4 regions of the Variovorax sp. 22077 genome follow, and region 1 is predicted to be linked to each of the others. Evidence: predicted binding sites of a transcription regulator. Region 1 holds the regulator's gene; each other region holds the start of a gene.
What was found. Region 1 encodes LexA, which represses DNA repair genes until DNA is damaged. Its sites were predicted from a motif close to ACTGTATNNNNATACAGT; they were not measured.

Region 2: a site for LexA is predicted at 4,390-4,407, ahead of imuA (translesion DNA synthesis-associated protein ImuA). Genes of this name have one in related genera too.
Region 3: a site for LexA is predicted at 3,455-3,472, ahead of recA (recombinase RecA). Genes of this name have one in related genera too.
Region 4: a site for LexA is predicted at 3,191-3,208, ahead of ACTJLF_RS22400 (putative DNA modification/repair radical SAM protein). Genes of this name have one in related genera too.

Annotation. Positions count from the first base shown of each region.
Region 1 is NZ_JBQEQC010000002.1:2,533-9,934, forward strand. Features, by position in the region: gene ACTJLF_RS02475 (ExbD/TolR family protein) at 1-420, shown strand, start outside; gene lpxK (tetraacyldisaccharide 4'-kinase) at 421-1,443, shown strand; gene ACTJLF_RS02485 (Trm112 family protein) at 1,424-1,606, shown strand; gene kdsB (3-deoxy-manno-octulosonate cytidylyltransferase) at 1,603-2,376, shown strand; gene adk (adenylate kinase) at 2,514-3,170, shown strand; gene ACTJLF_RS02500 (asparaginase) at 3,234-4,199, opposite strand; gene lexA (transcriptional repressor LexA) at 4,273-4,956, shown strand; gene ACTJLF_RS02510 (hypothetical protein) at 5,105-5,482, shown strand; gene ACTJLF_RS02515 (D-2-hydroxyacid dehydrogenase family protein) at 5,595-6,602, shown strand; gene ACTJLF_RS02520 (MFS transporter) at 6,599-7,402, shown strand, end outside.
Region 2 is NZ_JBQEQC010000010.1:116,702-124,103, forward strand. Features, by position in the region: gene ACTJLF_RS16340 (error-prone DNA polymerase) at 1-2,205, opposite strand, end outside; gene ACTJLF_RS16345 (Y-family DNA polymerase) at 2,230-3,567, opposite strand; gene imuA (translesion DNA synthesis-associated protein ImuA) at 3,509-4,375, opposite strand; gene ACTJLF_RS16355 (DUF4336 domain-containing protein) at 4,491-5,216, opposite strand; gene ACTJLF_RS16360 (hypothetical protein) at 5,710-6,960, opposite strand; gene ACTJLF_RS16365 (SbcC/MukB-like Walker B domain-containing protein) at 6,963-7,402, opposite strand, start outside.
Region 3 is NZ_JBQEQC010000008.1:240,241-247,642, reverse strand. Features, by position in the region: gene ACTJLF_RS14480 (biotin--[acetyl-CoA-carboxylase] ligase) at 1-368, shown strand, start outside; gene ACTJLF_RS14475 (sporulation protein) at 380-580, shown strand; gene ACTJLF_RS14470 (sensor histidine kinase) at 599-2,041, opposite strand; gene ACTJLF_RS14465 (response regulator transcription factor) at 2,157-2,831, opposite strand; gene ACTJLF_RS14460 (MarR family winged helix-turn-helix transcriptional regulator) at 2,904-3,389, opposite strand; gene recA (recombinase RecA) at 3,536-4,639, shown strand; gene recX (recombination regulator RecX) at 4,689-5,150, shown strand; gene ACTJLF_RS14445 (SRPBCC family protein) at 5,131-5,562, shown strand; gene yiaA (inner membrane protein YiaA) at 5,589-6,026, opposite strand; gene ACTJLF_RS14435 (hypothetical protein) at 6,117-6,860, shown strand; gene argC (N-acetyl-gamma-glutamyl-phosphate reductase) at 6,913-7,402, opposite strand, start outside.
Region 4 is NZ_JBQEQC010000016.1:110,931-118,332, reverse strand. Features, by position in the region: gene ACTJLF_RS22410 (tripartite tricarboxylate transporter substrate-binding protein) at 1-402, opposite strand, end outside; gene ACTJLF_RS22405 (DUF6351 family protein) at 474-2,786, opposite strand; gene ACTJLF_RS22400 (putative DNA modification/repair radical SAM protein) at 3,226-4,488, shown strand; gene ACTJLF_RS22395 (UdgX family uracil-DNA binding protein) at 4,514-6,031, shown strand; gene ACTJLF_RS22390 (papain-like cysteine protease family protein) at 6,164-6,904, shown strand; gene pyrC (dihydroorotase) at 6,948-7,402, shown strand, end outside.

The sequences.
Region 1 (7,402 bases):
TTCCGCCACGGCGCGCGCGACGAGCCGGAGATCAACCTGATCCCGTTCATCGACGTGCTGCTGGTGATCCTGATCTTCCTGATGCTGTCGACCACCTACAGCAAGTTCACCGAGATGCAGCTGCGCCTGCCCACGGCGGACGTCGACGCGCAGCGCGACTATCCGAAGGAAGTGATCGTTTCGGTGTCGGCCGACGGCCGCTATTCGATCAACAAGAATCCCGTGGCCGACCGCAGCGTGGAGACCGTGACGGCCGCTCTCGCCGCCGCGGCCACCGGCGGCAAGGACAGCGTCGTGATCATCAGCGCCGACGCGACCAGCCCGCACCAGGCCGTGGTGACGGTGATGGAGGCCGCGCGCCGCGCGGGCCTGATGCAGATCACCTTCGCGGCCCAGTCGACGGCGCAGGCCGGCCGCTGAGTGCCTTCCGAAGGCAGCGGCAACAGCGGCCACACAGGTTCGCGCCTGCAGCAGGCCTGGCTGCACCGCGGCCTCCTGGCCTGCCTGCTCTGGCCCCTGTCGCTCGTCTATGCCGCGCTGTTCGCCTTGCGCGGCCTGCTCTATCGCGCGGGATTGCTGAGGGTTGAGCGAGTGCAGGTACCCGTGATCGTGGTCGGCAACGTGATCGCGGGGGGTGCAGGAAAAACGCCGGTCGTGATGGCCGTCGTGCGTCACCTGCAGGCGCGCGGCAAGCGGGTCGGCGTGGTGTCGCGCGGCTATGGCCGGCGCACCGACGACTGCCGCGAAGTGCTCGGCGACAGCGATCCGCAGGACGTTGGCGACGAACCGGCGCTGATCCACCATGCGACCGGGGCACCGGTGTTCGTGGCGCGCCGGCGCATCGATGCGGCGCGCGCCCTGCTCGAGCGGCATCCGGCCACGCAGGTCATCGTCAGCGACGACGGGCTGCAGCACCTGGCCCTGGCGCGCGACATCGAGATCTGCGTATTCGACGACCGCGGAATCGGAAACGGCTGGCGCCTGCCTGCCGGCCCGTTGCGAGAAGCCTGGCCGCGCCGCTGCGACCTGGTGCTGCACAGCGGATCGCGGCCGGCTTTCGCGGGCGGGCATACCGCCACGCGTGCTCTTTCGGACACCGCCGTGGGCAGCGACGGCAAGCGCGTGCCCCTGGCATCCCTGGCCGGCAGGCCCCTGGTCGCACTGGCGGCGATCGCGCGGCCCGAGGCCTTCTTCGAGATGCTGCGCGCCCGCGGCCTGACGCTTGCCGACACCATCGCGCTGCCCGATCACTTCGATTTCGAGAGCTGGCAACGCCCATCGGGTCTGGACCAGACCCTCGTCTGCACCGAGAAAGACGCCGTCAAGCTGTGGCGCAAGGCGCCCGACGCACTGGCAGTGCCGCTGGAGTTCTCGCCCTCTGCGGATTTCTTCGCGGCACTCGACGCAAAGCTATCATCGCTCGATGGATACCAAGCTGCTTGAACTGCTCGTCTGCCCCGTCACCAAGGGGCCGCTGACCTGGAACCCCGAGAAGCAGGAGCTGTGGTCGCGCAGCGCCCGACTCGCGTATCCGGTGCGAGACGGCATTCCGGTGCTGCTCGAGAACGAGGCACGCGCGCTCTCCGACGAAGAGCTCGGACTGTGAGCTTCACCGTTCTGGTTCCGGCGCGGCTCGCGTCGACGAGGCTCCCCAACAAACCCCTGGCCGACATCGCAGGCGTGCCGATGGTGGTACGCGTGGCGCGGCGGGCAAGCGAATCGGGCGCGGCACGCGTGGTGGTCGCGGGCGACGATCCCTCCATCATCGAGGCCTGCAAGGCGCACGGCGTCGATGTCGTCCTCACACGACAGGACCATCCCAGCGGCACCGACCGGCTGGCCGAAGCCTGCGAACAGCTGGGTCTCGATGGCGACGACATCGTCGTCAATGTCCAGGGCGACGAGCCGCTGATCGACCCCGCGCTGATCGATGCCGTGGCATCCACGCTGGCCACGCATGCCCAGGCGGCGATGAGCACCGCCGCCCACGAGATCGACTCGGTCGGCGACTTCATGAATCCCAACGTGGTGAAGGTCGTGCTCGACGCTCAGGGCGACGCGATGTATTTCAGCCGCGCGCCCATTCCATGGTGGCGCGACGGCTCGGCCAATGGTGCCGCACCCACGGTGCTGCCTGCAGCCCCTGCCCCGCTGCGCCACATCGGCATCTACGGGTACCGCGCGGGCTTCGTACGGCGCTTTCCTTCCCTGCCGCCTTCCCCCGTGGAGGCGACGGAAGCGCTCGAACAGCTGCGCGCCCTGTGGCACGGCCATCGCATCGCGGTGCACGTGAGTGACGCTGCCCCGGGGCCCGGCATCGACACGCCCGAGGACCTGGCACGCGTCCGTGCGGTCTTCGCGGCCGCCGGGCACTGAGCCTTCGCGTCCTTCCGGCTGCAAGTAGCGGGATTTCCCGAAGGGCACGCATGCTATCCTCGAAGCAACTCCGCCCAGCCCAGCCATGGGGCCGAAGCTCGGCGCGACACAAGATCTAAGAACCGTCCGAGGACACCATGAGACTAATTTTGCTGGGCGCGCCCGGGGCGGGCAAAGGCACGCAAGCGGCCTTCATTTGCCAGAAATACAGCATTCCCCAGATTTCCACGGGCGACATGCTGCGCGCAGCCGTCAAGGCCGGCACGCCGCTCGGACTGCAGGCCAAGGCGGTCATGGACGCCGGCGCTCTGGTCAGCGACGACCTGATCATCAACCTCGTAAAGGAACGCATCGCGCAGCCCGACTGTGCCAGCGGCTTCCTGTTCGACGGTTTTCCTCGCACCATCCCCCAGGCCGACGCCATGAAGGCGGCAGGCGTCAAGCTCGACTACGTGCTCGAGATCGACGTGCCCTTCAGCGACATCATCGAGCGCATGAGCGGCCGCCGTTCGCATCCGGCTTCGGGCCGCACCTACCACGTCAAGTTCAATCCACCCAAGGTGGAAGGCAAGGACGACGTGACCGGCGAGGACCTGATCCAGCGCGAGGACGACAAGGAAGAAACCGTTCGCAAGCGGCTCGACGTGTACAGCCAGCAGACGCGTCCGCTGGTCGACTACTACTCGGCCTGGGCCAAGGCCGATCCGGCCGCCGCGCCGAAATACCGCGCCATCAAGGGCGTGGGCACGGTCGACGAGATCACCCAGCGTGCCTTGGCCGCGCTGAGCAGCTGATCGAAACATCGACCGAGCATCCGACCCGCACCGAACCGCCCCTCCAGAGGGGCGGTTCTGCTTTCAGCCCAGCAACTCGAGCACCAGGGCGATTCGGGCCTTCACGGGCGTCAGCTCGCCCGCATCGCGAAGCAGGTCGCCCGTCTTCGGCAGGATGCGCCCGTTCGAGCAGCGCGTCGCGCGGAGCACTGCGATACCCGCATCCTGCGCCTTGAACGCGGCAGCTTCCAGCGCATGGTGCAAGGTGCCGTTGCCGGTGGTCGCCAGCACCAGTCCGCGCAGAGGGTCCGGTCCGCCCGCCTGAAGCAGTGCTTCGACCACGGCGCCGCTGGCGCCGGCGTGGCTCATCACGATCTCCACCCTTGGCCATTGCAGCTCGGCCGCTTCGAAGAGCTTCGCGACCGACATTCCGCCACCCTGCGGCCACGGCCGGACAAGGCGCAGTTCGCCCTCCTCCACATAGCCCACGGGCCCCGCATCGCCCGAAGCGAAAGCGTCGAGGCGGTAGGTGTGGACCTTCTGAATGTCGACGCCGGAATGGATCGCACCGGCGCACACCACCGTCACGCCGCTCGCACCCCGGGTCGCGGCGACACCGATGGCGTCGCGCACGTTCTGGGGGCCGTCAGGCGACAGTGCGGTGGCCGGGCGCATCGCGCAGGTCAGCACCACCGGTTTGGAGGAGGCGAGCACCGAGTGCAGGAAGAAGGCCGTCTCCTCGATCGTGTCGGTGCCGTGGGTGATCACCACGCCTGCCACGTCGGGCTGCGCCAGCCAGTGCGCGCAGCGCCTGGCCAGTTGCTGCCAGATGGCGAAGGACATGTCCTTGCTGTCGACCTGCGCAACCTGCTCGGCCTCCAGCGTCACGCCTGCGGGCGCCTCGATGTCACCGAGCAGGTCGGCCACGCTCACCTGCGCGGCCGTGTAGCCGATGTTGTCGTCACTGCTGGCGGCGCGGCCCGCGATGGTGCCGCCGGTGCCCAAAACCACGACCCGACGTGGCAGCCCGGACGAAGAGGAATTGACCATGGCTTGTCAACTTCTAAAAACTGGTTAAAAATACAGGCACTGGATATCCAACCAGTGCCGCAAGGAACCACACATGCAGTTCGCCGTGAAGCTTACAGCCCGCCAGCAGCAGATCCTGGACCTCATCCAGAGTGCCATCGCCCGTACAGGTGCGCCGCCCACGCGCGCCGAAATCGCCAATGAACTCGGGTTCAAGTCCGCCAACGCCGCCGAAGAACACCTGCAGGCACTGGCTCGCAAGGGCGTCATCGAGCTGGTCAGCGGCACCTCGCGCGGCATCCGCCTCAAGGGCGACGCGCTGCGCTCTCTCAACGAAACGCGCCATCGCGAAGGCAACCAGTTCTCGCTCTCGCTGCCCGGAATGGCCCAGCTGGCGCTGCCGCTGATCGGTCGCGTCGCAGCCGGCTCGCCCATCCTGGCCCAGGAGCACGTCGACCAGACCTACTACGTCGAGAACACGCTGTTCCAGCGCCAGCCCGACTACCTGCTCAAGGTGCGCGGCATGTCGATGCGCGACGCCGGCATCATGGACGGCGACCTGCTCGCGGTACAGGCCACCAAGGAAGCACGCAACGGCCAGATCGTGGTCGCGCGCCTCGGCGACGAAGTAACGGTCAAGCGCCTGAAGCGCAACAAGCAGGTCATCGAGCTGCACGCCGAGAACCCCGACTACCCGACCATCATCGTGCAGCCCGGCGAGCCCTTCGAGATCGAGGGCCTCGCGGTCGGCCTCATCCGCAACACCATGCTGATGTAGGCCGCGGCTGCCTGCTTTCCAGAGCAACAGCACCCCATCCGGCAGCGACAGGTGGCGGGCGTATGGCGAAGCTTCTTCGCCATCACCCTGTCGCAGCCGACTCAAGAAATCCTGCCTGTGTTCAACCTCATACTTTCTTGGAGTTCACATGGGAATCGCCCTCCTCGCCATCGCCGACATCTGGATGCCGCTGCAATCGCTGGCCAATCGACTGATGCCGGCGCGCCGCCCCTCCCGCCGCGGGGACCATCTCGACACCGCCGAATCTTCGGCTGGCCTGCGCTACGTGGCGGTTCGCCCTGCCTGTACCGCCCGCAGCAGCGGTACCACGCCATCCGAATCGGCCGCTCAGGCACGCCCTCTTCGCGTCGTCCGCGTGGTCGATGGCAAGGGACAGCAACGCGGCAACAACCGCATGGTGATCTCCGGCCGCATGGCCGACGTGTGCGCCGAACTCGACCGGCTGGCCGCCCTGGAAGCCGCCGAGACCATGGCCGCCGCGCCTCGCTCGACGCGACTGCATTGAGCCTGAACCGAGCCCTTTAGCGGGCTCCTGACGCCCTGCGATCGGCTGCGGGGCGGGTATCCAAACGTTTGCCAGCGCGACATTCCAATGCTGCGAGGCACAATGGCGTGCCATGAACATTGTGATCCTCGACGATTACCAGGACGCCGTACGCAAGCTGCGCTGCGCTTCCAAGCTGGACGCATACGCGGCCAAGGTCTATACCAACACGGTGAAGGGCATTGGACAGTTGTCGGTTCGCCTCAAGGACGCCGACGTGATCGTGCTGATCCGCGAACGCACCCAGATCTCGCGCCAGCTGATCGAAAAGCTCCCGAAGCTCAAGCTCATTTCCCAGACCGGGCGCGTGGCCGGGCACATCGACGTCGCGGCCTGCACCGAGCGGGGCGTGGCGGTGGCAGAGGGCTCCGGCTCTCCCCAGGCGCCCGCCGAGCTCACCTGGGCGCTCATCATGGCGGCCATGCGCCGGCTGCCGCAGTACATCAGCAACCTCAAACATGGCGCCTGGCAGCAGTCGGGCCTGAAGTCGGCCTCCATGCCGCCCAACTTCGGCATCGGCTCGGTGCTCAAGGGCAAGACGCTGTGCATCTGGGGCTACGGGCGCATCGGCCAACTGGTCGCGCGCTACGGACAGGCTTTCGGCATGCAGGTCGTGATCTGGGGCCGTGAAGCCAGCTGCGCCAAGGCGCGTTCCGACGGTTTCCAGGTGGCCCAGAGCCGCCATGAATTCTTCGCCGCTGCCGACGTGCTGTCGGTCCACCTGCGGCTCAACGAAGAGACCAACGGCCTCATCACGCTCGAAGACCTCTCGCGCATGAAGCCGACCGCCCTGTTCGTGAACACCTCCCGCGCGGAACTGGTCGAGGCCGACGCCCTTCTCGCGGCCCTCAACCGCGGCCGCCCCGGGCTCGCGGCCGTCGACGTGTTCGAGAGCGAGCCGCCGCTGCAGGGCCACGCGCTGCTGCGCCTAGAGAACTGCATCTGCACGCCGCACATCGGCTACGTCGAGCAGGAAAGCTACGAGAGCTATTTCGGCCAGGCCTTCGACAACGTCGTGAGCTTCATCAAGGGCAACCCCACCAACATCGTGAATCCCGGCGCGCTGCAGGTCCGCCGGTGAGCCAGCCGGCGCCACAGAGAGCGCTCTGGGCGCTGCTTGCCGGCAACTTCGTGATCGGCACGGGCGTCATGGTCGTGCCCGGTACGCTCAACGAGATCAGCGCCTCGCTCTCGGTCACGGCCGCCACGGCCGGGCAGTTGATCACTGCCGCCGCCGCGGTCATGTGCGTCGGCGCACCGCTGCTGGCCGCCGCAGTGGCCGGATGGGACCGGCGCCAGCTTCTCGCCCTCACCCTGCTCTGGTACGCCTTCGGCCACGTGGCCTGCGCGCTGATGCCCAGCTTCGGCGCGCTGCTGCCGGTGCGCATGCTCACGGTGATCGCGCCGGCCATCTTCACGCCCCAGGCCGCCGCCTGCGCCGGCCTGCTGGTGCCGCCGGAGCATCGCGGGCGGGCCGTCACCTTCGTCTTTCTCGGCTGGTCGATGGCCTCGGTGCTGGGACTGCCCATCGGCGCGCTGATCGGCGGGCATCTTGGCTGGCGCATGGCTTTCGGCGCGATTGCGGCGCTCAGTGTCGCGAGCGCGACATCGGTGTGGCTCACCTTGCCGATCGGCATCCGTCCTGCCGCGCTGACGGCTGCTGCATGGTCGCGCGTGCTGCGCAGCCCGGTGCTGATGGGCATCGTCTCGGTCACGGCGCTGCAGGGCGCGGGCCAGTTCGTGCTCTTCAGCTACTTCGGGCCGATCCTCAAGCAGAGCTACGGCGCCGACGCCACCACGCTCAGCGTGATGTGGGCGCTGTTCGGCGTGTGCGGGCTGGTGGGCAACATGCTGGTCAGCCGATTCATCGACCGCGTGGGC
Region 2 (7,402 bases), on a different contig from region 1:
GGACGCCGCATGGCTCTCGGGGAATCCGTACTCGCTGAAGCCCTTGATCTGCTCGAAGATCGCCTTGGCGAAGCTTTCCTCGTAGCCACGCGCCGTCATGCCATCGACGATGCGCGAGTGATAGTGCTCCAGGCCGCCCTTTCGCCTCCAGGCCGCCATCGAACGCCGCAGCCCGTCGGCCTCGCCGGGCGTGAAGCCCGCGGCCAGGATCGAGATCTGCATCACCTGCTCCTGGAACACCGGCACGCCCAGCGTGCGTCCCAGCGCCTCCTTCAGCGCTTCGCTCGGGTAGGCCACCGGCTCCTTGCCCTGGCGCCGGTTCAGGTATGGATGCACCATGCCGCCCTGGATCGGACCGGGCCGCACGATGGCCACCTCGATGACCAGATCGTAGAAGCAGCGCGGCTTCAGACGCGGCAGCATGCTCATCTGCGCACGGCTCTCGATCTGGAAGACGCCGACCGTGTCGGCCTTGCAGATCATGTCGTAGGTGGTGCTGTCCTCGGCGGGGATATCCTGCATGCCGAAAACGCAGCCCCTGCGCAGGCCGATGAAGTCCAGCGCCTTGCGGATGGCCGTGAGCATCCCCAGTGCCAGGCAGTCCACCTTCAGGAGGCCCAACGCGTCGAGATCGTCCTTGTCCCATTCGATCACCGTGCGCTCGGGCATCGACGCATTCTCGATCGGCACCATGCGACACAGCGGCCCCTTGGTCAACACGAAGCCGCCCGTGTGCTGGCTCAGGTGGCGAGGAAAGCCGATCAGCTGACCCGACAGATGCATGAGCTGCTGGACCTGCAGCGAGTCCATCGACAAGCCGACCTCCTGCAGCCGCTCCGGCCGAACCTCGCGCCCGTCCCACCACTGATGCCCTTTGGCGATCGCATCGACCGTCTCCAGTGACATGCCCAGTGCCTTGCCCACGTCCCGGATCGCGCTCTTGGGCCGGTAGCTGATCACCACCCCGGTGATGGCGGCGCGATCCCGCCCGTACTTCGCGTAGAGATACTGGAGCACCTCCTCGCGCCGTTCGTGCTCGAAATCGATGTCGATGTCCGGTGGCTCGTTGCGTTCCTTGGAGATGAAACGCTCGAACAGCACGCTCATGCGCGCGGGGTCGACCTCGGTGACGCCCGTGCAGTAGCAGACCACGCTGTTCGCCGCACTGCCGCGGCCCTGGCAGAGGATATGCCGAGAGCGCGCGAACATCACGATGTCGGCGACGGTCAGGAAGTAGTGCTCGTACCTGAGCTCGGCGATCAGCGCGAGTTCATGCTCGATTTGCGTCTGAACCTTGGCCGGAATGCCGTCAGGCCATCGTCGCCCCGCTCCTTCGTAGGTGATGCGTCGCAGGTAGCCGGCCGGCGTCTCGCCCTCGGGCACGACTTCGTCGGGGTACTGGTAGCGCAGCTCCTCGAGGCTGAAGCGGCAGCGCGCCGCGACCTTGAGGGTCTGCGCGAGCAGGTCGGGCGCGTAGGTCTGTGCAAGCCGAAGCCGGGTGCGCAGATGGCGCTCCGCGTTGGGCTGCAGGTCGAGGCCGCATTCGGTCAGCGGCTTGCCCAGTCGCGTGGCCGTCATCACGTCCTGCAGCGGTTTGCGTGAGCGCACATGGAAGTGCACGTCGCCGGCGGCGACCAGCGGGATCCCGGTCTCCTTGCTGGCTTCGCTCAGCCGGTGCAGCCACATCTCGTCGTCGAGCAGGCGCAGCTTCTCCACCGCGAACCAGCAACGGCCCCTGAACTCGCGGTACAGCCAGCGGCCGAGCCATTCGAGCTGCGCAGGTGTGGCCCCGCGTTTCGCAGACGCCAGCACGACACAGCCCTCCAGTTCGGCGCCGCCGATCTCTCCGAGCGGCAGCCGGTACGTTCCCTTTTCGGAGACGCGCCGCAGCTTGGTGATGAACTCGGACAGGTTGCCATAGCCTTCGAGGTGGCAGGCCAGCACGGTCAGCGTAAACGCTGGAGCGTTTGCCTCTGAGGCGTCGGCATCGACCTGGAACTGGCTGCCGATCAGGAGCTTCAACTGGTGTTCCTTGGCGGCGACGTGTGCGCGCACGACGCCGGCCAAGCTGCACTCATCGGTGATCGCCAGTGCGGTGTAGCCCAGCTGCTTCGCGCGCTCGACCAGCTCTTCTGGCTGGCTCGCCCCGCGCAGGAAGCTGAAGTTGCTCACGCAGCGCAGCTCGGCGTAGTCGGGCAGCCCCATCAGGTCGGATCCCTCTGCCGCCGCTCAAGCAAAGGTGCCGTGCAGGAACCAGGCGGTCTCTTCCTCAGCCAGGCGCATCTGGAAGATCCACAGCACGCCCGCGTGCTCACTGACGGCGACCCAGTAGTCACGGGCGATCTGGCGCGTCGTCTCCCGCTGGCTGTCATCCACCTTGGTCGTGCGATCCCACCAGCCGCCCTCGACACGGTGCGGACCCACGAGGAGCTGCAGCACGCCCTGGTACAGCGGCCGGTTGTTCTCGGTCGCCAGCCGCAGCGGTTTCGGCAGGATGAAGGTGGGCTGCGGCACGTCGACCGCGCGAGACTTCGCACGCGGTGCCGGCTCCGGTGCGGGGCGCCAGCGGCACATCCATTCCATGCGGTGGTCTTCGAGGATGACGGGACGCAGCACGCGGTCCGGACCGAGGCGCGCGGCGATGCGCTCCAGCACGAGCGCCAGGCTCTCGCCGGACTGCCGGGCCTCAGGCAGCATCGAGAAGCTCTTCTCCTCCAGCGCCTGCACCTCGGTGGCCAGCAACTCCAGGTCGCCCACGGGGGCGAGCAGCTCGACCTTGCCGAGGTGCTCGGCCAGCAGCCGGATCAAATGCTCCGTGTCGCGCGTGGCCTGGGCCGTGCGCACCGTCAGTTCACCACCGTCGCCGGCGGACTTCGCGCGCATCGCGTCGTGGCACCAACGCAGCGTGAAGGCGGTGACGCCCGAGCGCCGCGCCATCAGCCAGCCGGCCATCTGCAGCATCAGGCGTCGAGCGCCGAAGAGCAGGGCCGGTGCATGTTCGACGCGCGCCATGAGCTCTAGCCTGGCATGGAACGTTTCCGGCAGCTGGGCCCACGGGTAGGTCTCCGGGCGCAGACCGTAGGCCTGGTCCAGGGTGGCGAGCAGTTGCGCGTCGAAGCGGCGGCTCAGACCACCTCGGGGCAGCGCGCGGACTTGGCCCAGGGTCCGACAGCCCAGGCGGGCCAACGTGGCCTGGTGAGCGGCGACCGGGGTCAGGGTTTCCAGTGGCAGGGCATCGAGCAGCTGGGCGAGCGGCTTGGCGAAGCCGTTCGACAGGCCCGATCGTGCGAGGGCCAGTGCGGCCAGGCTGGTCGGGGCCCAGCCCAGCTGCCGCACCCCGAGGCTCGCGCAGTCGTCGCGCACCCGCTCCACCAGGCGGCGCTTGCCGCCGAAGAGCCGCACGCTCTGCTCCAGCTCCATCACGACAGCGGGGCATGCCAGCAACGCCTCGAGGACGGCCACGCGTGGCGTGAACTGCAGGCACCACGTCGCCAGTCCGTCGAGCGCGTCAGTGCGCGGCTGCGGATCGTCCGGAAGGCGGTCGGGGAGAAGGGCTGCCCATAGCATGGGAAAACTCTGGGGAAATGTCCTGCGCGAGACCCTGGCGCTTTCGCGCGGCGATCAGTCGACTGGGGTGGCGAAGGCGCGGGGTTAGGATGGCCTCCAGCCCTCCGGGCACCGAGGGCAAGGTCAGCCCACCCGCGTGTGGCGGTCCCTTGCGCTTGAGCAGGTGGATGTGCAGCTCCCAGTCAACGCCCAGGCGCACCTGCAGGCGCAGCGGCGCGGCCGAGGCCTCGTGCTCGGCGGCCGCAGGCCGGCAGAGAATCACCGGGGCGTCACAGCGCTGTGCGCACACCTGCAGCCGCCGGATCTGTTCCTGGCGCGCCTGCGGCAACCAGCTCACGAGCATGCCGGCGGCGTTGGCCTTGATGAGCTGTTCGGTCGCCCAGAGACGCTCGACGGGCCTGTCGGCCTGGATCCAGACCAGATGCCGCTCGTCAAGGCCCAGATGCTTCAGGCCTGGCAGGTGCGGCGGCTTCGGCGACCCGACGATCACGATCTGCTTGCCCTGTCCCACCAGCGTGCGCATCGCGGGGGCGAGCAGTCGCCATTCGAGCACCGAGGCCTGGACCTGCAGGACTTCCGTCAGCGACTGGCACGGCCAGCCGTTGCCCGGAAGTTCCGCGTCCAACGCATCGAAGCCGGTGCTGATGGTCGTGGTGACCGACGTGCCGAGAGCGTCGCCGCGCCAGATGGCCGACTCGACGGCGTGCGGAAGCGGGATGGGCCTGAGCGCCGCACCGGTTGTCCGGGAGGAGGGCGCAGGGGCCCCTGGCATGTTGTCGCCATCGGCCCATGACAGGGAGATGGCCATTCGCGGCTCCGATTACTGTATGGACATACAGTATCCAGGAAGCCTCAACGGTTGAGCAAGAAGGTTTACAAATTTTCTCGGCCATTGCCCTGGCAGGCGGGCGGGGCCAACGGGCTCAGCCCGCCACGTCGGCAGCGATACGCGTCAGCGTCTCGCGCGGTGCGGCTGTGATCACATCCCCGTGGCTCACGACAATGCGCGTGAGCTGAGGCTCCTGCGCCCACGCGCGCAAGGCGGCGGCGGTGGCCGCCGGGTCCTTGACGAACAGCTTCTCGCCGAGCCAGGGCATCTGCGGCTCCTTGACCCCGAAGCCCAACAGGCGCGCCATCACCTGCGCGCCCAGCCCGTTGGGATGCTGCACGTTGGCGATGATGTCGTTGACCACGAGCGTGGTGCCGCCGGCGCGGCGCACCCACAGCGCAGCTTCCTTGTCCTCCATGCCCGGCACGGCCTGGAAATCGACCGTCGGGTCATCGAACACGTTGGTGGTGGCATCCACCGGCACGGCCTGGCTGACGGCCTCCTGTGCGCCGGGCGCGCACACCACGCGCGCGGCCGGGTAGCGCCGCTTCCAGGGGCGCAAGTCCAGCCTGTGCGCCACGCCGGGCACGACCAGGAAAGCCACGTCGCCCAGGGCCTCCAACTGCGCCATTGCAGCGTCGCGCATCGGGATGGCACTCCATACCAGCAGGCGTGCGCCTTCCAGCACCACCACCGTCATGCGCCGCGGGAAATGGCCCAGCGGCATCGAGATCTCCCCGGCCACCGTCCAGACCCCGTCCCCGAGGTGCTCCAAGGGGCCGTGCGCATCGACCTTCCATTCGTCGTGAAGTCGGGACATCGCAAACCTCCAGATTGAATGCGCACGCACCATCGCGCGGGCAGCGAACGCACGATGCCAGCCGTCGTCGCGAATGTTTGCAGGACGCTGCCGATCTCGTCCAGCGGTGGACCCGAGGGTGGCTCCATCACGTGCCGCTCTCGCACGCCCCGGCATCGGCCTGCCTTCCCGGCGGCAAAGGTGGCCCTCAGCCCGGCAGCGACCCGAGCCAGCAAAAGCAGTGCTTCGGCGGGCATCGGTTGTTGATAATTCTGGATATCGTCGACGTGGGCCATCATCACCCCCCCGGTGGCTCAGTTCTGCTTCGGCGTGGGCAGCCAGATCGCTTCGGCCAGTTGCTCGAACGCATTCGCGACAGCGCCCTTGCATTTGCGCTCGCCGTGACGCGAGAGTTAGCCATCCAGGAATGCGCTGGCTGCACAGTCTGAGGCCGTTTCGACAGGCGGGCCCTGTACTTGCGTGGCGGTGAACACCGCGGCGCAGCAAGGGCTGATCATCGGGCCAGCCCATCGACGTGGTCGAGATCGACAGCCTCTTGATCGATGAAGCGCCCATGGCTGCGCAGCAGTGGAAGCAACGCATCGTCTGCATAGGCGCAGCCTGTGCGCCCTGGATCCGTTTGTTGAGCCTTTGCAGCCAACTCTGGCAGGTGTCCTGCACCGGCTGCCAGCAAGCTTGCCAACTGCATGTAGCCTGGACGCCAGGCGCTGGCGTCAGGAAACACTTCGCGCAGGCTGGCAAGGATCTGCATGCCCGCGTGATCCAGGTCCCCGAAAAAGTACACAGGCGGTACCGGCACGCCACTGCGCTCGTCCACCAGCGGCTCGAACAGCCAGCTTTCGATGGCTGGCAATGACGCGGCGGACGCCGGAGTGCGCAAGTACAGGCGGCAACCGGCGCGGGAGCGCAACCTGCGGGCGCTGCCTCGGAAACCCGCTGCATAGACCAGCAGGCTGCCCATCCATGCGGAGGTACGTACATCGGCCATGTGCTCGAACGTGACCAGATTCTCAACGAACAGCACGTCATTGAAGGCGCTGGCCCTGCCATCATGAGTGGCTGAAGACGGCGGTGCCAACAACAACTGGATGGGCGCCTCGGTGAACTGGCCCGGCACGCAGCCTAGGAGCCTCAGCAGTTCCTCGCGATGGTCCAGCAATTTGGATCGACCCTGGAAGGCGCGCGCGGAGGCTTCGCGCACGGCGATCGGTCGACCCGATCTGCACAATGCCGTCAAGGTCGAGAGGCTACGGGTGGCCTCTTCCAGCGGGAGTCCCTCCATCGGGACCAGTGGGCTGCGGGCCAGGTGGTCAAGCACGGCTGCCGGATCGACGGGTGCTTCCTCCGGATGCGCGGCCCAGTGCGCCGCCAGGTGCGTCCGCCATTGCTGTCGCCAGCGCTGGGCTTGCGGGGTGTAACCGGCCCAGGCCGCCAGGGCGTCGAAATCGCACAGTTCCAACCGGGGCTTACGGTCGCTGAAGCTGGCGAATGCCCGAGGTGCCTCGAGCAGCAAGGCCACCCAGCCCGTGGCGCACAGGTCATCGAGCTGCATGCGCAGCAACTGGATCTCGTCGGCATCCACGGCATCGTGCAGCTCGGGGGCGGCCTTGCGATCCAGCGGCAGGCGCACCGGTCCCTGCGCTGTGCTGCGCTCGGCCTTGGCAAGCAGCAGCCGGGCCAAGTGCAGCAGGAATGGATGCCGCGACGGCACGGCGGATATCGATCGCGATGCAGGCGTGTCCATGATCAAGGCGGCGGACTGCCATCGGCCGGCGGGCGTTGGGTTCGCATTGCCTGTTGCTCTGTCTGCCATTGGGCGCGTGCGGCCTCGCGGGCCTGCTCGGCGTGTGCGCTCCACAGCCGGGCCAGGGCCGGGCGGTTGAGCGTCTTCTCCTGCGCTTCGCTGATGAACAGCTCCTGGAAGCCTTGCCCGCTCGGCCTGCGTGCCATCACCTTCGAGAACGTGAACTCCTTGTCGAATTCAGGCTTGACCGCGCCCGACTTGGAGGTGGGCATTGCCACGACAAGCTGCAGTCCGAGCGTCTGCGACAGGAACTGCAGCACGTTGCGCGAGCGCGTTTCGTCCATTTTGGAGAAGGCCTCATCGCTGAGCATCAGCCGCAGCGCCGGCGCTTCGCGACGGTCGCGGCCGAAATGCCCGAGCGCATGGGCCAGGACGGCCGAGC
Region 3 (7,402 bases), on a different contig from region 1:
CGTCGCGCTATGTGGTGATCGGTATCGGCATCAACATCGGCGCGCGCGAGGGCGACGGCATGCGCACGCCGCCGGCATGGCTGCACCAGTGGCGCCCCGGTGCCACCGCGGCCGAGGTGCTGGCCGATCTGGCCGGGCCGCTGGTGCGGACGGTGCTCGACTTCGAGGCGCGGGGCTTCGCGCCCTTTGCCGAGCGCTTCGCCGCGCGCGACGTGCTGCGCGGACGCGAGGTGATGCTCAGCGACGGCACTGCCGGCCTGTGCGAAGGCGTGGCCTGGGGCGGCGAGCTGCAGGTACGCACCGACGCGGGCCTGCAGCTGATCTCCAGCGACGAAGTGAGCGTGCGCCCTCGCGGCATGGCCTTCTGATCTTCACCAACATGAAGCTGCGCCTGCTCCTCGTCGTGCTGCTGCTGGCCAACGCCGGCTACTTCCTCTGGACACGCGGCGACCTCGCGGGCTTCGGCCTCGCGCCGGCCTCCCTCGCGGAGCGCGAGCCGCAGCGCCTGGCGCGGCAGATCCACCCCGAGTGGCTGCAGATCCGCAAGGAATCGGCGAAGCCTGCTGCGCCGGCGCCGTAGACGGTTTCCGGGCGCGCCTCAGGAGGGCTGCTCGGCTTCGAAGCGCACGGTGAACAGCGCCCCTGGCGGGTGCTTGCCCGGATGCGCGTCCTCCAGCTTCACCTGCGCGCGGTGCTGGTTCGCGATCTCCAGCACGATCGGCAGGCCCAGCCCGGAGCCGTCGGCCTCGTTGCCGAGCACGCGGTAGAAGGGCTCGAACACCAGCTCGCGGTCGGCCTCGGCGATGCCCGGGCCGTTGTCCTCCACCTGCAGCAGCAGCACGTGGCCGAAGGGATCGGCCAGCACGCGCACGGTGATCAGGCCGGGGCGCTCGGGCGTCGAGGGCGTGTAGTTGATGGCGTTGTCGACGAGGTTGCGCACCAGCTCCTTCAGCAGCGTGGGATTGCCGTCGAACACCACGCCCGGCTGGCCGGGCTCCACGCCGTCGTAGCCCAGGTCGATGCGCTTCTCGATCGCGCGCGGCACAGCCTCGCGCACCACCTCGATGGTCAGCTTCGCGAGGTCGCAGGGCTGGTGGTGCGCATGGGCGCTGTTGCCCTCGGCGCGCGCCAGCGACAGCAGCTGGTTCACCGTGTGCGTCGCGCGCTTGCTCGCGCGGCCGATCTGCTTGAGCGACTGCTTCAGTTCGTCGGCGTTCGCGCCCTCGCGCTGCGCCAGGTCGGCCTGCATGCGCAGGCCCGCCAGCGGCGTCTTCAGCTGGTGCGCCGCGTCGGCCAGGAAGCGCTTCTGCGTGCCGATGGAGTCGTTGAGCTTGTCCAGCAGCTCGTTCACCGACGACACCAGCGGCACCACCTCCAGCGGCACCGAGGACTCATCCAGCGGGCTCAGGTCGCCGGGGCGCCGCTCGCGGATGCGCGCCTCCACCACCGACAGCGGCTTGATGCCGCGCACCAGCGCCAGCCAGATCAGGAGCACCGCCAGCGGCAGGATCGCGAACTGCGGCAGCAGCACGCCCTTGATGATCTCCGCCGCCAGCACCGACTGCTTCTCGCGCGTCTCGGCCAGCTGCAGCAGCGTGGGCGGCACGTCGTCGGCACCGCTGGCGATCCACATCGAAGCGACGCGCACCGGCTGGCCATGCACGTCGCTGTTGTGCAGGAACACCTGTCCGGGGGGCAGCGGCTCGTCGAGGCCGGGCTGCGGGATGTCGCGCTCGCCGCTGAGCAGGTTGTCGTAGCCGTCGAGCAGCTGGTAGTAGACGTGGCCGGCCTCGTCGGCGCGCAGGATCTCGCGCGCCGACTGCGACAGCACGAACTGCACGTGCCCCTCCTTCACCGTCACCAGCTCGGCCAGCACCTTCACGTTGTGCTCCAGCGCGCGGTCGAAGGGCGCGTTGGCGATGCCCTGCGCCACCAGCCAGGTGACGCCGATGCTCACCGGCACCAGCAGCAGCAGCGGCGTGAGCATCCAGTCGAGGATCTCGCCGAACAGGGAGCGCTGCGCGCGCTGGAAAAGCTTCACTTGGTTCGCTCCCGGGCAGCGCGCACCGCGTGCCTCTGCGCCGCCGTCTTTCCGAGGGCGATGCCTGCGGGCCGGCAGATCCGGTTCCGCGGCATTTCCCGCATGTCAGGGCGCATCAGGGCTGGATCTTCTCGAGGCAGTAGCCCAGCCCTCGAACGGTCGCGATGCGCACCGGGCCCTTCTCGATCTTCTTGCGCAGGCGGTGGATGTAGACCTCGATGGCGTTGAGGCTCACTTCCTCGCCCCATTCGCACAGGCGGTCGACGAGCTGGTCCTTGCTCACCAGCCGGCCGGCGCGCTGCAGCAGCACTTCGAGCAGGCCGAGTTCGCGCGCCGAGAGCTCGATCATCTTGCCGTCGATGGTGGCCACGCGGCCGGCCTGGTCGTACACCAGCGGGCCGTGGCGGATCGTGTTGCTGGTGGCGCCCATGCCGCGCCGGGTGAGGGCGCGCACGCGCGCCTCGAGCTCCTGCAGGCTGAAGGGCTTGGCCATGTAGTCGTCGGCGCCGTGGTCCAGGCCCTTGACCCGCTCCTCCACGCTGTCGGCGGCGGTGAGCACCAGTACCGGCAGCTGCGAGCCGCGTGCGCGCAGCCGCTTGAGGATCTCGATGCCGTGCAGGCTGGGCAGCCCGAGGTCGAGGATCAGCAGGTCGAACTCGTCATGGGTCATGAGCGCGGTGTCGGCCTGCGAGCCGTTGGCCACGTGGTCGACTGCCGCGCCCGAGGTGCGCAGGCTGCGCAGCAGGGCATCGGCCAGCACCTGGTCGTCTTCGGCAATCAGAATCCGCATGCGCCACCTCCGGCCTGTTTCAGGTGTCGGGCGCCACGCCGGCGCCGTTCACATTTGTCTCTTCGCCGGAGTCTAGCCCGCCGTATAGGCTTCGAGTCCGATGGTTACCACGGTGGCGATCTCGTCGCCCACGCTGCTTCGGAACTCCTTCTCGGCCTGCGTGACGGCGCCGCGGAAGGCGTCCAGCCAGGCCAGCCCGTCGGCGGTGAAGAGCACGCGCCGCGCCCGTGCGTCCAGCGGATCGGGCCCGCGCGTGACCAGCCCCCAGGCCTCGCACTGGTCGACCAGCGCGCCCATCGCCTGCTTGGTCATGCCGGCGCGCTCGGCCAGCTCGGTGAGGCGCGAGCCCTCGCGCGACAGGTGCCGTGTGATGTGGATGTGCGCCGCGCTCACCTGCGCGCGCGCCGCGAGGTTCGACAGGGCCAGCGGCACGTCGACGTCGTGCGCCATCAACTCCAGCACGCGCTCGTCGAAGCGGCGCATGGCGTGGCCGAGCAGGCGGCCGAGGTGGGTCTGGCGCCAGGCGTCCTGGTCGGCTGGGAAGGGGGCATCGGCCATGGCTTGAAATGGTAAAGCAAACTGACCAAAAAACAGGTTTGCGTAGTGAGATCAGCCTCTACACTACTGTTCAAGCATCCAGCCTGTAGTTAAACGCAGATGGGTGGAGTCACACACAAGCCATTGATCTTCAAGGAGTTTTTCAAATGGACGCAGTAGTCAAGGGTTCGAGCATCGGCGCCAACAGCGAGAAGGCCAAGGCCCTGCAGGCCGCACTGGCCCAGATCGAAAAGCAGTTCGGCAAGGGCACCATCATGCGGCTCGGCGAGGGCGAGGTGCTGGAGGACATCCAGGTCGTCTCCACCGGCTCCCTGGGCCTGGACATCGCGCTGGGCGTCGGCGGCCTGCCGCGCGGCCGCGTCATCGAGATCTACGGCCCTGAATCCTCGGGCAAGACCACGCTCACGCTGCAGGTCATCGCCGCCATGCAGAAGCAGGCCGGCACCTGCGCCTTCGTCGACGCCGAACACGCCCTCGACGTGCAGTACGCCCAGAAGCTCGGCGTCAACCTGTCCGACCTGCTGATCAGCCAGCCCGACACCGGCGAGCAGGCGCTCGAGATCGTCGACTCGCTGGTGCGCTCGGGCGCTGTGGACCTGATCGTGGTCGACTCGGTCGCCGCGCTCACGCCCAAGGCCGAAATCGAAGGCGAGATGGGCGACTCGCTGCCCGGCCTGCAGGCCCGCCTGATGAGCCAGGCGCTGCGCAAGCTCACCGCCACGATCAAGAAGACCAACTGCATGGTCATCTTCATCAACCAGATCCGCATGAAGATCGGCGTGATGTTCGGCTCGCCTGAAACCACCACCGGTGGCAACGCGCTGAAGTTCTACGCCTCGGTGCGCCTGGACATCCGCCGCATCGGCACCATCAAGAAGGGCGACGAGGCCATCGGCAACGAGACCAAGGTGAAGGTGGTGAAGAACAAGGTCTCGCCTCCGTTCAAGACGGCCGAGTTCGACATCCTGTTCGGCGAGGGCATCAGCCGCGAGGGCGAGATCATCGACATGGGCGTGAACGCCAAGATCATCGACAAGTCGGGCGCCTGGTACGCCTACAACGGCGAGAAGATCGGCCAGGGCCGCGACAACGCCCGCGAGTTCCTGCGCGAGAACCCCTCGCTGTCGCGCGAGATCGAGAACAAGGTGCGCGAGTCGCTGGGCGTGCCGCTGCTGGCCGCCGATGCCGAGGACGCGCCCGAGAAGCCGCAGAAGGCTTCCAAGGCCGACAAGGCGGACAAGGGCGAGTAAGTTCGAGCAAGGACAGGCGCGGCCCCGCGGGGCCGCGATCGCCCCCCGCATGGCATTCGAAGCTCCTTCACTCAAGGGCCGCGCGCTGCGCCTCCTGAGCCAGCGCGAGCATTCGCGTGCGGAGCTGGAGCGCAAGCTGGCAAGGCACGAGGAAGAGCCCGGCACGCTGGCGAAGGCGCTCGACGAGCTGGCCGCCAAGGACTTCATCAGCGAGCCGCGCGTGGTGGCCTCGGTGCTTCACCAGCGCGCGGCGACTTCCGGGGCCCTGCGCGTGAGGCAGGAGCTGCAGGCCAGGGGCATCGCGCCCGAGGCCATCGCCGAGGCGGTGGCGGGCCTGCAGGAAACCGAGGTCGAGCGCGCCGCCGCCCTGTGGCGCCGCCGCTTCGACGCTCCGCCTGCCGATGCGAAGGAGCGGGCGAAGCAGATGCGATTCCTGATGGCGCGCGGCTTCTCGGGCGCCGTCGTCTCCAAGGTGCTCAGGAGCGATTTCGATGAAGCAGCAGACGAGTGAAGGCGCCGCGGCGCAATCCCGCGTCATCACCCAGCGCGTCGCCTGCGAATGGCGCCGCGTCTACGTGCTGGCGGCCGACCCGAAGCGCCTGCCCGAATGGGCCAGCGGCCTTGCGAAGAGTGCACTGGTGCCGCACGGCGACCACTGGATCGTGCGCACGCCCGAAAGCGGCGAGGCCCGCATGCGCTTCGCCCCGCGCAACGATCTCGGCGTGCTCGACCACTGGGTGGCGCCCGAAGGCGTGCCCGAGGTCTACCTGCCGTTCCGCGTGATCGGCGTCGCGCCGGACGCCTGCGAGCTTCAGTTCACGCTGCTGCGCCAGCCGCACATGGACGATGCGGCCTTCGAGCGCGACGCGCAGTGGATCGCCCGCGACCTGCGCACCTTGCGCGACCTGCTCGAGGCGGGCTGACGGGACGGACTGACCGGGCGGCGGCTTCAGCCGGCTTCGGGGGCGTCGTCGAGCGAAGGCGCTTCGCTCTTGTGCGCGGCGATGTCGCGCACGTTCTTCTGCACGGCCACCGCGCCGAACAGGCTCAGCAGGAAGGCCATCGCGTAGAAGCCCTTCTCGCTGGCCGCCAGCGTGGCGTTGAAGAGGCCGATGGCCAGCAGCGCCACCGACAGCAGCAGCGAGATCCAGCACAGGCCGTAGTAGATGCCGGTGACCGAGATGCCCTCGAGGCGGTCGCGCACCGTCTTCTGCAGCGACACGGCGGAGAAGAGGCCATACATCAGCACGGTGAAGTAGTAGCCCTTCTCGTTGAGCTGCATGGCTGCGTTCCACAGCCCGATCAGGTAGACGATGGCGCCGATGAACAGCGCTGCCCAGGAAGCGGCGACGAATGCCGCGGTCGGTTTCTGGAATCGGACGGCCATGGGATTCTCCTCGTATGGTTTGCGCGCGATTATGGTGGAGCGGCGCCGATGGCATGATCCCCGTCAATAACAACGGAGGAGTCTTTCCACATGTCGTCATCCGACCCCGCGGCCCCGCAGCCGTCGCTCGTGCGCACCGGTGCCAAGGCCGGGCTGTCCTTCGCCGGTTCCGTGATCAAGGGCGCCCTTCTCGGCGTGTTCCTGGGCGGCGGCGTTTTCTTCTTCTACCTGAGCCAGTTGCAGGGCCCGGGCAACGTCGCCGCGCGCGCGGGCGGCGTTGGTGCCGCCCTGGCGCTCATCACCTCGCCGCCGCTGCTGGTGGCGCTCCTGCTGCTGTTCTTCGTGGTCGTCTACGTGGCGCTGGGTGTGCAGCAAGGGCGTGCGCGCGCGATGCAGCACCTGGTCCAGGCGCGCGGCGAGGCGGTGTCGCAGCGGCTCGGCGGCGCCATCGCGGGCCGCATCGAGGCCATGCCGAGGGCGCATGGCGCCTTGCACCGGGCGGCCGACTGGCTGTCGGTCGATGCGCTGAGCAAGCAGCTCGCGCCGGTGCTGGGCGAGGGCAGGGCGGTGCGCACGATCGTGGCCTTCGTGATCGGCAGGCTGCCGCTGAGCGAGATGCTGGCCGAATGGCAGCAAAGCCGCGATGAGAACGCAAATGCGCCGGTGGCGGGCGAGGGCGGTGCCGCGGTGCAGGATCCGGCGCTGCGCGCGCTGCTCACGCGCCGCATCCACGAGGCGCTCCAGGACATGGCGGAGCCCTCGCGCATGCCGCTGTACATCGCGCTGGGCGCTCACGCGGCCCTGCTGGGCGTGGGGCTCTGGCTCGTGAAATGAGCGGCGGGCGGGCTGTTTGCCCGCCGCGCCGCTGAAGCCCGTGAAAGGGGGCTCAGAGCCCCAGCATCAGCTTCAGGTTCTGCACCGCGGCGCCGCTGGCGCCCTTGCCGAGGTTGTCGAGGCGGGCGATCACCACGGCGTGTCGATGGTCCTCGTTCGGGAACACGCGGATCTCGAGGTTGTTGGTGTCGTTGAGCGCGAGCGCCTCGAGCTTGCCGTCTTCGGTCGGCGGCAGCACCTTCACGAACTTCTCGGGCGTGTTGCTGCGCGCGTAGTGCGCGGCCAGCGCGTCCTGCAGGTCGCCGGCCTTGGGCTTGCCGGGCAGCAGGTCGAGGTGCAGGGGCAGCTGCACCAGCATGCCCTGCTTGAAGTTGCCTACCGACGGGATGAACACGGGCCGGCGGGTGAGGCCGGTGTAGGTCATGATTTCGGGGATGTGCTTGTGCTTGAGGCCCAGCGCGTAGATCTCGAAGGCGGGCGCTTCGCCCGTCTCGTAGGCCTCGATCATGGTGCGGCCGCCGCCCGAGTAGCCGCTCACGGAA
Region 4 (7,402 bases), on a different contig from region 1:
GATGACGGTCATGGGCACGTCGTTGATCATGCCCAGGTACTCGAAGTCGGTCTCGTAGTTGTAGGGCAGTTTGCGGTAGAGCACCGGCGTGGTGGCCATGCCCACGTGGGTGAGCAGCAGGGTGTAGCCGTCGGGCCTGGCGCGCGCCACCTTGGCGTTGCCGATGGTGCTGCCGGCGCCGGCGGCGTTGTCGATCACGATGCTGGTGCCGTCCAGCGGCTTGCGCATGGCTTCCGCCAGGTCGCGCGCCACGCGGTCGGTGGGGCCGCCGGCCGCGAAGGGCACGACGATGGTGATGGGCTTGCCGCCGGGAAAGTCCTGCGCTTGCGCGCCGGTGGCTGCAGCCAGGCCGAGGGCCAGTGTCAGGGCGAGATGGACTGCGGACGCAGGGGTCTTCTTCATGGATGCTTTCAAGGTTCACTCCGGGGGAAAAGGCGGGAGGGCCGCGCAAGCCGGCCCGCCCGCGACATGGCTTACATGAAGCTCGACACCAGCTTCTTCGTGATGTCGAACAGCAGGTTCACCGGCGAGGGGCCGAACGACAGCCAGGTGCCGGTCAGCGGCTGCTGGCCGACGCCGGGCCTGGTCCAGTCGCACACGCCGTCGGGGAAGGCGGCATTCAGGCGCGCCCATTGCGCCGGGTTGAAGCTCACGCTGTAGTCCGAGGGATTCAGCGGCTTCAGCTGGCACTTGGCGATGTCGTCGGCAAGAGGGCCGCCCGCAGCCATGCGCGGCGTGGTGCCGGCCGGGTAGAAGGTGTTGCACGCGCCGCTGCCGAAGGCGGTCTGCTCCTCGGTGTACTTCAGGCCCGCGTTCCAGCAGGCGTCCTGCAGGTCGGCCGGGCGGTTGGCGGCGATCTTCCTGGCCTTGGTGCGATCGGAGGTGTCGGCCTTCACCGCGGTGAGCCACTTCACCATCTCGTCGAAGGCGGCCGCGTTGCCGCCGCCCATGGTCCACATCACGTGGTTGTCGATGTTGCCGTTGACGCGGCGCAGGCGTTCGCGCATCGAGAACGAATGGATCTTGGTGTGGATGTCGCCGCCCGTTGCGCCGTCGTTGTAGTCGCGCAGGTCGATGATGGCGGTGGACGCCAGCCCGCCCGCGCCGTTGACGATGCGCCCCGACTGGTAGGCCCGGCGCAGCGCGTCGATGTCGCCCACGGTGCGCGTGGCGGTGCGCTTCATGTCGCGGTCGACGCCGCCCACGCGCTCGTTCAGGTCGAGGAATTTCTCGATGCTGAGCTTGCCCTCGTTGAGCGCGTTCAGGCCGTACTGGATGCCCACGTTGTCGATCGGACGCAGCGCGAAGCCCTCGGCCTCGGTCTTGCCGTAGACGTTCACCGTGTGGTCGAACACCGTCGCGCGCGCGCCCGTCGGGTTGGTCAGCGCGTTGTAGCGCTGCTCCGTGGGCACGCCCGCGGGGAACGACACCGTCGGGTCGAGCCGGCCGGCCTGGCCGCTCATGTTCGAGATGTTGGCGATCTGCAGGTAGCCCGAGATCGCCTGCTTCTCGGCCGTGGTGTAGGCCAGCGCCGCGGTGGCCGGGTCGTTGAAGTAGTTGTTGAGCACGCGCGAGTCGTGCAGCTTGAAGATGGTGGAGGAGGTGACGTCCGCGAACACCTGGCTCACCACCACGCCGTCGAAGAGGCCGGGGTAGTTGTCGCTGGTCTGGTGGCTCTGGTAGGAGCCGCCCGAGCCACCGGTGCCGATGGTGTGGGCCGGCACGCCGAAGTTCTCGATGAAGCGCTCCTTCACCATCGCGATGGTTTCCGAGGAAAGCTGGTCGTTGCAGTTGGTGCCGAAGACGTTGAGCGTGGAGGTGGTCACGGCGAAGCCGCGGCTCTGGTAGGTCGGGTTGATGAGCGTGGCGAAGTCGTTGCCCTGCTGGAACCAGCCGCCCTGGCAGCCGCCGCCCAGCGGATAGAGCAGCGTGCCGTTCCAGCCGGCCGGGCGCGAGGTGGGCGAGGGCGCGGGCTCGTTGAGCACGTCGTGCAGGATCGCCGACTGGTACAGCCCGCGGTTGATGGTGCCGCTTTCGAGCCGCACCACGTAGGGCACCTGCTTGCCGTTGATGGTGAGCCAGGCCATGTTGGCCGGGTAGGTGGTGATCGATTCCGGCACGAAGCGCACGTTGCTGCCGGCGGTGGTGCGGTAGTAATAGTCGACGCGCGTCTCCACCGAGCACTTGCCGTCGTCCAGCGGCTTGAGCACCTGGCCGCCCATGCGGGTGAAGGTGGCATAGCCGCACACGAAGGGCTCCTCATGCGGGCCGGAGATCACCGGGCCGGTGATCGGGTAGGCCGTCAGCTGCAGCTTCGCGCTGTAGCCGCCATAGCTTGCGACCAGTTCGTTGGAGCCCAGCTTGAGCCCCGTGACCTTGCCCACCAGGCGGCCGTTGGCGGGGTCGCGCGAGAACGCCGCCGTCACGTCGCGCCCGTCGACCGACACCGCGAGGTTGCCGTCGGCTTTCTCGCGCAGCAATTCGAGCTCGACCAGTGCGTCGTCGCCCGTCACCAGCTGCGGCGACGAGGACAGCACGCCGATGCGCACCGTGGCATCGACCGGCGGCGGGTTGCCGGGGCCGGACGGATCGGTCGGCGTGGTGCCGCCCCCGCCGCCCCCGCCGCCCCCGCCGCCACCTCCTGCAGCGGGCGGAATGAAGCTGAAGCCGCCTCCACCTCCGTCGCTGCCGCCGCCGCAGGCGGTGAGCGCCAGCACGGCCAGCAGCGTGCCGATGCGCACGGGGGTCGGGCGAAGGCGAGGGCTCTTCTTCTCGGTTCTGGTCATCTTCTCTGTCTCCGTTGTGGTTCTGGTTGAACAAGCGATGGGGGAAGGGGCGGCTCCCCCTGGGCCGGCACGGCCATGCGGCGGCGCGACCCGGCGCGGGCCGGATCGAAGCGCGACGCGCGGCGCGTCAGTGCGGGGTGGTGAGTCGGGGGCCGGCCGGCGGTGGCGGCGCGGCGGCGGGTGCGGGCATGTCGGTCATTGGCGTGTCTCCATCCTCTTTCGGGTGTGCCGCTTGGATAGCAACGCATGTGCCACGCGGGCCGCCAAACCCAAGTGGCTGATTCCATTGGAGTTTTTTCAGCGGACCTGCGGTTTTCCCGCAAATCGGCGGCTGAAAAACCAGCCACTGCAGATGTGGGTCGGCCGGAAAACCGCACGCCAGGGCAGGACACAATCGGCTTAAAACTGTATATTCATACAGCATTCGATCGACTGCCCCATGGACATCCAGCGCAAACTCGCCATCCTGGCCGACGCCGCGAAGTACGACGCTTCCTGCGCGTCGAGCGGTTCGCAGCCGCGCGACTCGTTGGGCGGACGCGGCATCGGCTCCACCGAGGGCGCAGGCATCTGCCACAGCTACGCGCCCGACGGCCGCTGCATCTCGCTGCTGAAGGTGCTGCTGACCAACCACTGCCAGTACGACTGCCTCTATTGCGTGAACCGCGCGTCGAGCAACGTGCCGCGGGCACGCTTCCGGGTCGAGGAGGTGGTTCAGCTCACGCTCGACTTCTACCGGCGCAACTGCATCGAGGGCCTGTTCCTGTCCAGCGGCATCGTCAAGTCGCCCGACCACACCATGGAGCAGGTGGTGGAGGTCGCGCGCCAGCTGCGCGAGGAGCACGACTTCCGCGGCTACATCCACCTCAAGACCATCCCCGACGCCAGCGACGAACTGCTGGCGCGCGCCGGCCGCTATGCCGACCGGCTCAGCATCAACGTCGAGCTGCCCACCGCCGAGGGCCTGCGCGCGCTGGCGCCCGAGAAGGACGAGAGCGCCATCCGCCGCTCGATGGCGCGGCTGCGGCTTCGCATCGACGACACCCGCGAGGAGGCGCGCCGGGTGGTGCCGATCCGCGCGCTGCCGGGCGCCGCGCCGGCTGCCGCCAAGCCGCCGCCCTTCGCGCCCGCGGGCCAGAGCACGCAGATGATCGTGGGCGCCGACGCCACCGACGACCGCCACATCCTGGCCTCCAGCGCCACGCTCTACGGCGCCTACAAGCTCAAGCGGGTGTACTACTCGGCCTTCAGTCCCATCCCCGACGCGGCCCGCGCGCTGCCGCTGGCCGCGCCGCCGCTGATGCGCGAGCACCGGCTCTACCAGGCCGACTGGCTCATGCGCTTCTACGGCTTCGAGCACCAGGAGATCGTGACCTCGCCCGACGGACTGCTGCGGCTGGACGTCGATCCCAAGCTGGCCTGGGCGCTGGCGCATGCGGAGCGCTTCCCGGTCGACCTCAACCACGCCCCGCGAGAGATGCTGCTGCGCGTGCCCGGCCTCGGGGTGAAGGCGGTCGAACGGCTGCTGCAGGCGCGTCGCGTGCGAAGGGTAAGGGCAGACGACCTGCGGCGCCTGCATGTGCCGGCGCGCAAGGTGCTGCCCTTCGTGGTGGCCGACGGGCACCGGCCGGCGGCGAACGCGATGGCAATGTCGGCGTCCGCCGCGGCCGCTCCCGTCCCGGCGCAGGCGGCGCTGTTCTGAGGCCGAGGGAAGGATCGGCATCGGCATGCGTGTGCGGCTCCAAGACCCGGTCGATCTCGACGCCTTCCGCCGCGAGGCGCGCCAGCTGCTGGCCGACGGCGTGCCGCCCGACCATGTGGAGTGGAGCGACGGCACGCAGGGCAGCGGCGGCGCGGAGCTTTTCGGGGACGCCCCCGCGGGCGGTCTCGGGCTGTTTTCGGATGAGCCTGCCGCGCCGCCTGCACCGGCCGGCGCCGCGCGACAGCCGGTGCCCGCGTCGTTCCTCGCGCTGTGTGCCGACGTGATCCTGCATCGCGACCCGGGCCGCCTCGCGCTCATGTACCGGCTGCTCTGGCGGCTGGCGCACGAACCTTCGCTGCGGCACGACCCGCTCGATGCCGACATGCTGCGTGCCGGGCTGATGGCCAAGGCCGTGCGCCGCGACATCCACAAGATGCGCGCCTTCGTGCGCTTCACCCGCGTGGAAGGCGAGCAGGGCGAGCGCCACGTGGCGTGGTTCGAGCCCGACCACCGCATCGTGGAGGCCAATGCGCCGTTCTTCTCGCGCCGCTTCGCGCAGATGCAATGGGCCATCCTCACGCCGGAGCGCTGCGTGGCGTGGGACGGGCAGGCGCTGACTTTCCGCGACGGCGCCGACCGGCGCGAGAGGCCGCCGCCGGATGCGGGCGAGCAACTCTGGCTCACTTATTACGAGAACATCTTCAACCCCGCGCGGCTGAAGCTCGCGATGATGCGCCGCGAGATGCCGGTCCGCTACTGGCACAACCTGCCCGAGGCCGCGCTGATCCAGCCGCTGGCCGAGGCGGCGCAGGCGCGCAGCCAGTCGATGATCGACGCGCCGGCCACGCCCGCGCGCCGCATCCGCGCCCCTCTGCCGCTGCACCTGCTGCCGGCCGATCGTGCGGCGCCGGCCAGCCTCGATGAACTTCGCGCGGTCACGCATGCGTGCCGCGACTGCCCCATCGGCGCGCTCGCCACCCAGGCCGTGTGCGGCGAAGGGCCCGTGGGCGCGCAGCGCATGCTGGTCGGTGAACAGCCCGGCGACCAGGAGGACCTGGCCGGCCGCCCCTTCGTCGGGCCGGCCGGCCAGCTGCTCGACCGCGCGATGGCGCAGCTCGGCCGGCCGCGCGACACGGTGTACCTGGCCAATGCCGTCAAGCATTTCAAGTACGAGCTGCGCGGCAAGCGCCGCATCCACAAGACCGCCGGCCAGCGCGAGGCCGAGGCTTGCGCCCACTGGCTGGACAGCGAGATCGCACTCGTGCAGCCCAAAGCGCTGGTGGCCCTGGGCGCCACCGCCGCGCGCGCCTTGCTCGGCCGCCCGGTGGCGGTGCAGGCCGAGCGGGGCGCCTGGCTGCACGAGCGCGCCGACGGTCGGCCGGTGTTCGTCACGCTGCATCCGTCCGCGCTGCTGCGGCTGCCCGACGCCGAACGCGCCGCCGCCTACGACCGCTGGCTGGCCGACCTGTACGGCGCATTCGAAAGTCCCCTCGGCGACAGAGGCCGCATCCAGCCGGCCGTGGCGCGCGTACTGGTTCCGTAAAGCAAGCGCCATGGTCCGGCGCCGCCGAGCGCGCCAGTCTGGCGGCCGTGCGCCCGCAGGCCTGGTTTCGACCATCGGCACTCGGATTCCCGGGTCCGCGATACGAACGAGCGTTCGAGAAAAAGTATCTGGATGAACACGCTGAAACAGGGTTGGCGCGGCATCGACGTCCGCCGACTGCAGGAAGCCCTGAACCGCAAACTCAAGCCCATCCCCGCGCTCGCCACCGACGGCGACTTCGGCCCGCTCACGCGCGCGGCCGTGCTGCGCCTGCAGGCCGCGCACTGGCTGGTGGAGGACGGCGAGGCCGGCCCGTGCACGCAGAACGTCGCCTTCGACGGCGAAGCCGCCGAGCCCGTGCTGCATCCGGTCGCGCTGATCCCGGCGCCCGCCGCCGCGCTCTGCTGGGCCGCGGGCGTGGCGATGATGACGCGCTCCAACGTGCAGGCGGTGCTCGCGCGCACGCCGGCCGAACTGATCGCGCCCGACGGCCGCTTGCATCATTTCGCCGACACGCATGGCGGGCATGACGAGCACACGGACGCAGGCAGTCGTCTCGCCGCCGCACATGGCCTGGAAGTGCGCCCGCCGCAGCCCTGGTCGCTGAAGGCGCTGCGCGCGGCGCTGCACGAGGGCCCGCTCATGCTCGACATGCTGTGGGACGCCAGGAAAGGCGACACGTCCAGTGCCGGCCGGCCGGGCCACATGGTCGTCATCGCGGGCATCCGGGGCGACGACGATCCCAGCGGGCGGGGCACCACGCTGCGCATCCTCGACCCGTGGCCGCCCACGAAGGGCGCGCGAAGCTCGGTCAACTTCTTCAGGTGGCTGCAGGGCGCCGGCTCGCGCACCTGCCGGGTGTTCAGCACCTAGCCGGCCCGTGGCCGAAAGGGGCCGGTGCGACAATCCCCCGGCCATGACAGACACCCTCACGATCATCCGCCCCGACGACTGGCACCTGCACGTGCGCGACGGCGCCGCACTCGAAGCCGTCGTTCCCCACAGCGCCCGCCAGTTCGGCCGCGCGCTGATCATGCCGAACCTCCGCCCCCCCGTGACCACCGCCGCACAGGCCGTGGCCTATCGCGACCGCATCCGCGCCGCCGTGCCCGAAGGCACCGGCTTCGAGCCGGTGATGTCGCTCTATCTCACCGACAACCTGCCGCCCGAGGAAATCGCGCTGGCTGCCGAAGCAGGCGTGCGCGCGCTCAAGCTCTACCCGGCCGGCGCCACCACCAACAGCGATGCCGGCGTGACCGACATCCGCAAGACCTACAAGACGCTCGAAGCCATGCAGAAGCACGGCCTGCTGCTGCTGGTGCACGGCGAGGTGACCGACCCGGCCATCGACCTGTTCGACCGCGAGGCCGT